Hahella sp. HNIBRBA332: one gene and its partner. The protein of the gene in region 2 interacts with the protein of the main gene of each other region in a pairwise test. Links are inferred from orthologs where the notes say so. Each region holds a gene or a part of one and is shown on either strand. Other genes may lie near its edges.

Region 1 (2,999 bases), 4.8 Mb from region 2 along the record:
TCCCGGACTGCGGACTGGACGCAACCGGTCGGCGGGTGTTTGATTATGGTCCCCGACAGTTCCATTTCGTGCTGGGCTCCGACTTAAAGCCGAAACTCAAAGACGACAGTGGCAAGCTTCGCGACAATCCGCCCAAACCTTCCGCTAAGGATGACGCGGAACTGGCCAACGCGTCCCTGCAGGAATGGAAGCTGGTCAAGAAGCAAATTCGCGATATGGCGAAGATTCAGGCGGAGCGGCTGGAGCTGGCCATGGTTGTAGGACGTCGCTGGCAGGTTGAGGACTTCAACAGTCTGATCGCCCGTCACCCATTAATGACGCACCTGGCGAGATTGCTGCTTTGGGGCGGTTATCAAAAGGGTCAGTTAGCGGGGACGTTCCGTTTAACGGACGAACAGGATTTTGCTGACGTCAATGACGACCCGATGGCGTTGGACGCATTTGATGAAGTCGGACTCGTCCACCCCCTGCATCTGTCGGAAGAAGATAAAAACGCCTGGGGCGAGATGTTCAGCGACTACGAACTCCTGCCTCCATTTCAACAGCTCAGCCGACCGGTGTTCGCCCTGAGTGAGCAGGAGTTGGAGCAGCAATCCATGTCCCGCTTTGAGAAGCTGAAGCTGCCCGCCCCCACGCTGGTTTTCGGTCTTGAGAAACAGGGTTGGGCCCGAGGCGAAGCGATGGACGCCGGCGGTTTTGACGAACACTCCAAACAGTTCGCCGCCGCCAATGTCACGGCTGTCGTCAACTACGAAGGCGTGGTCGGCATGGGGTATATCGAAGCGGATGAGACGCTGGAGACCACCGAGATTGTTTTCGTGGAAGGCATGCGACAGCCCTCAGGCTATGGCTGGGATATAAAAGATAAGATCCTGCCCCTCAAACAGGTGGATCCATTGGTGATCAGTGAAGTCATCAAAGATTTGAACCAGCTTGCAGCGAAGGCCGAACAATGAGTGATTTAGCCCTGCAGCGTCCGCCAGCGGAACAGCGCTACGCCGAAGAGCTTGCGCAGTTGGTCGCCAAGGACCGTGAAAGCGTCAAGCCTCCAGGCTGGAATCTCTCCCCTTTGGCGGTCATCGACTTTATTTTGGGCGACGCCCGCCAGAACATCAGCCCCAAATTCGTGGGGAAACGGCGCTTCATAGAGCGCTGCGTGGCCACCCTGGCGACCAACCGCGGCCTGATGTTGATCGGACCGCCGGGTTCCGCCAAAAGTTATCTGAGCGAATTGCTCGCCGCCGCGATCTCAGGGGACTCGGGATTAACCATCCAGGGGTCGGCGGGGACGACTGAGGACCAGATCAAATACACCTGGAACTACGCCTTGCTGCTGGAAAAAGGGCCCGGTCCCGAGTCCCTGGTTCCAGCGCCGGTGTATCAGGGCATGCAACAGGGCAAACTGGTTCGCTTTGAAGAAATTACCCGTTGCCCTCTGGAGATTCAGGATACCCTGTTGTCCATTCTGAGCGACCGGGTGCTGCATATTCCCGAGCTGGAGCAGAGCGCAAGCGCGGTCTACGCGCGCCAGGGCTTCAACCTGATAGCGACCGCCAACACCCTGGATAAAGGCGTCAATGAAATGAGCGCGGCGTTGAAGCGCCGCCTCAATTTTGAAACGGTGCACCCTATCGCCAGCATCGAAGAAGAAATGGAATTAGTCGCGAGAGAGACTAACGCCCTACTGCAACAAGCAGGAATCCCCATGACGCTGCCGGTCGACAAGGCCGAAGTGCTGGTGACGATTTTTCATGAGTTGCGCAACGGCAAGGTTATCGGCGGCGGCGCTCTGGAGCCGCTCAATTCCGTCATGAGTACGGCGGAGTCCGTCGCTGTGGCCTTCGCCGCCTGCGTGCAGGGATATTACTACAACGCGGGCGCCATCACCGCCGAACATCTCGTTTCGGCCCTGGGCTCCACCGCCGCCAAGGACTCCAGCGAAGACCTCAAGAAAATCAGACACTACTTTCATCATGTGGCGGGCAAGCGCAAAGGGGCCGCCTGGAGCGAATTCGCCAGCGCGAAACAGGCGTTAAGTGACCACTGATGCTCTCTGACCGTATTCATTTTTTCCCGGTTCGGCATCACAGTCCCGCCTGCGCCCTTGCGGTGTATGACTATGCGATGGCGCTGCAGCCGCAGGCTATCCTGATCGAAGGGCCCAGTGAATATAATGCGCAACTGGAAGAGCTGTTCCTCTCCCATCAATTGCCGCTGGCGATTTATACCTACGTTGCGAACGACGACCACCGGGCGGGGGCGTACCACCCTTTCTGTGAGTACAGTCCTGAGTGGCGCGCGTTACAGGCGGCGCAGCAGCTCAAGTGCGAGGCGGCGTTCATCGACCTGCCCTGGCCCGAGATCTGCGCATTGCGGCTTCACAACGCCGAGCAGGAAATCCAGGATCAGGAGCATCGCTACGCCGATGGCGAATTAAGGCGAAGCCGGTATATCCAGGCGCTATGTCAGAAGCTGAAAGTGGAAGATTTTGACGCCGCCTGGGACGAGCTGTTTGAAATCGATCCGGCGTCCCCCGACGCACTGAAGCAGAAAGTCGCCGCCTTTTGCCTGGCGATTCGCACCTTTGAAGACGAAGATCGAGAGCGCCAGGGCTTGCCGCCGGATCTGGTCAATCAGGCGCGGGAGCGCCACATGGCGGACAGAATTCGTGAAGTCGGCAAGCGCGTGTCTGGCGCGATTCTGGTGGTGACGGGGGGCTTCCACACCAGCGCGTTGTCTGAGCTGCTGACGTGCGCGGACAATTCGACTCCGCCACCGCAATCAGAAACGCCCTGGCGGGAACAAGGCGCCGCCCTCACCCCATACAGCTACGCCCGTCTGGATGCGCTGACCGGGTATCAATCCGGCATGCCCGGTCCGGAGTTCTATCATCAGGTCTGGTCAGCGCGCTCAAGCGACGGCGAATTTCAGACGCAGCCGCTGATCGACGCCATCGCCCTGAATTTGCGTCATCGCAAACTGACGTTCAGCACCGCCGA
Region 2 (2,925 bases):
CTGTCGCTGCTGCCATATTGCCGCAGTTAGCCCAGGCGTACGCCGATAAAGGCGTTGAATTGCGCGGGTGCGAGCGGACCCGGGAAATCCTGCCGCAGGCGCTGAGCGCAGTAGAGACGGACTGGTCCGAGGAATACCTGGCGCCGATTCTGGCGATCAAAGTCGTTGAAGATCTGGACGACGCGATTGCTCATATCAATCACTATGGCTCGCATCATACTGACTCGATTGTGACAGAGAGCTACAGCAAAGGCCGTCGTTTTCTGACGGAAGTGGACTCCAGCTCGGTGATGATCAACGCTTCCACACGATTCGCTGACGGCTTTGAATACGGCTTGGGCGCGGAAATCGGCATTTCCACCGATAAAATTCACGCGCGCGGTCCTGTCGGGTTGGAAGGTCTGACCTCACAAAAATACGTGGTGCTCGGAGATGGCCAAATTCGGCAGTAACGGGCGCGAGGAAAGATTTCCTACCTGATCATGCAGGAACATTCTCCTATAGTGCTGCTCGGCGGCACTTTCGATCCCATACACTTCGGTCACTTGCGTACGGCGCTGGAATTGCAGCAGCACTTCGGCGAGACGGCTGAAGTGCGCCTGATTCCCTGTGGCGATCCGCGTCACCGCGCCGCACCCAAAGCGTCCGGGGAACATCGCCTGGCGATGCTGCGGCTGGCGCTGGAAGGAGAGCCGAGCTTGCGCATTGACGAAATTGAAGTGCGCAGAACCGGCGCCAGCTACACGGTGGATACACTGTTGGAGCTGCGTCAGGAAGTGGGAAATCTACGGCCTTTGATATTCGTTATGGGAACGGATGCCTTCGAATCGTTGCCAAAATGGCGAAGATGGCTGGAAATTATTCAATTAGCCCATATAATGGTGGTTAACAGACCGGGTTGGTCATTTTGTGAGCAAGGTGAGTTGGGAGAATTTTTGCGTCAGCACTCCGCAGAGAGCAATAACGACCTGATACGCCAGCCTGCCGGAAAGGTTGGGTTCATTACGCTTACCCAAATGGGAATCTCCAGTTCCAAGGTGCGTGAGCTGATCGGCTTGCGCCTATCCCCCCGTTTCTTACTACCGGATTCGGTGTGGCGATATATTCGCCAGCATCGTCTGTATGGCGCTGTGAATGCCTAGGGCGCTTTCCTTTAATCTTAGCAACGCGACAGTTATCGGAAACCGCTTGCGGGCGGTGGGCGCCGCATTATTTAAATATTCTTTAACCCCCCCTCTATGAGGCGTTATGGAGACTGAAAATCTGAAAGAGTTAGTCATTAAGGCACTGGAAGATATCAAAGCAAAAGATATTTCCGTGCTGGATGTAAAAGACCGCACTAGCGTAACGGACTACATGGTCATCGCCAGCGGAACTTCGAATCGTCACGTTAAGTCCATCGCGGATAACGTCATTGCTGAAGTCAAAGCCAACGGCGGTCGTCCGCTGGGCTCTGAAGGCGGCTCGGCGTCGGATTGGATCCTGGTGGACCTGGGCGATATCGTTGTTCATGTCATGCTGCCGTCGGCCCGGGAGTTTTATGACCTGGAGCGCTTCTGGCGCGATTCGCCTGTGGCGGAATCCATGTCGCATCACATGTAATTCCGGCAATAAAGTATTTATTGACGATTAAAGAATTACAGTGCGGATAAAGCTAATCGCAGTGGGCGGTAAAATGCCTGGCTGGGTTGAGCAGGGTTATAACGAGTACGTTAAACGTATGCCTCGTGACATGCCCTTGCAGCTCTTCGAAATCCCCATGCCCAGGCGCCAAAAAAACACGGACCCGCAAAAGCTCAAGATCCAGGAAGGAGAGAGCATCCTGCAATCGCTGGGTTCCGGCGATCATGTCGTCGCATTGGAAGTCGAAGGCAAGCCATGGTCCACCCCTCAATTGTCTCAACAAATGGAGCGCTGGCGTATGTCCGGTCAGGATGTCGCTTTGCTAGTGGGGGGACCGGACGGGCTGAGCGATGCGTGTCGAGCGAGAGCGAATCAACAATGGTCGCTGTCGCCGCTGACCTTGCCGCATCCGCTGGTTCGAGTGCTGCTCGCAGAGCAGCTTTACCGGGCCTGGACCATATTGCAAGGGCATCCATACCACCGGGAGTGATCGTCATAGCGACGTCAGACCTGATCAAGGCGGGGGTGATCAAGCGGGCGGGCCGTATCGACGGCCCTGACCCTGATTGGGCTTTAACCCCGAACTAAGGAGATTCCTGGCCTCACCTCGAAAAATGAGAATAAGAGGGTAAGTATGGGAAAAATGGAAAGATAGTAAGTACCGTCCTCGGATAGATAGGACTAAGATAATAGCGCCTGCGTCCGCGATCAGAATAATATCTACCGGCGGAGCCTGACATAACCAGCAACTGACGGTATTGACCACATAGAGCCATGGCTTCCCGAGAGCTGAAAGACCACTTCCGCGAGCAACGCATTTTTTTCCAACGTGCCATCTGGGCTGCTCTGGGAGTGATCGCCCTGAGTCTTGCGCTGTTCGCCCGCTATTACTACCTGCAAATCAGCCAGCACGAAGTCTATAAGACCCTTTCTGACCGTAACCGCATGCAATTGCAGTCCATCACGCCCACTCGCGGTTTGATCTATGACCGCAATGGTGTTTTGCTGGCGGATAATCAGCCCACATTTTCCCTCACATTGGTGAAAGAACGGATAAAAGATCTGGACGCTACAATTGGGGAGTTACAGGACCTCCTTGAGATTACGGAAGATGATGTTGAGTCGTTCCGCAAGCGTATGGGGCAGCGCAGGCGTCCGTATGAGTCAGTGACGCTGAAGTCGCGGCTGACGGAGGAGGAGATCGCTCGCATCGCCGTGAACCGACACCGACTTGCGGGTGTTGAAGTCGAGGCGGAGTTGATCCGCTATTATCCGTTGAGCGACACGCTGGCCCACGTTCTG

The links.
Region 1: the proteins of rsfS (region 2) and O5O45_RS10215 interact in binary tests that used the Escherichia coli proteins (3 or more experiments, as listed by UniProt). The link is inferred for Hahella sp. HNIBRBA332 from one-to-one orthologs.

The regions. Positions count from the first base shown.
Region 1 is NZ_CP132203.1:2,200,708-2,203,706, reverse strand. It holds O5O45_RS10215 (AAA family ATPase), read left to right. Parts: upstream 1-952; coding sequence 953-2,047; downstream 2,048-2,999. Other genes in the region: O5O45_RS10210 (DUF5682 family protein), read left to right, coding at 2,047-2,999; O5O45_RS10220 (WGR and DUF4132 domain-containing protein), read left to right, coding at 1-956.
Region 2 is NZ_CP132203.1:6,953,242-6,956,166, forward strand. It holds rsfS (ribosome silencing factor), read left to right. Parts: upstream 1-1,248; coding sequence 1,249-1,602; downstream 1,603-2,925. Other genes in the region: O5O45_RS30950 (glutamate-5-semialdehyde dehydrogenase), read left to right, coding at 1-452; nadD (nicotinate-nucleotide adenylyltransferase), read left to right, coding at 483-1,142; rlmH (23S rRNA (pseudouridine(1915)-N(3))-methyltransferase RlmH), read left to right, coding at 1,643-2,113; mrdA (penicillin-binding protein 2), read left to right, coding at 2,398-2,925. UniProt on the Escherichia coli protein: Functions as a ribosomal silencing factor. Interacts with ribosomal protein uL14 (rplN), blocking formation of intersubunit bridge B8.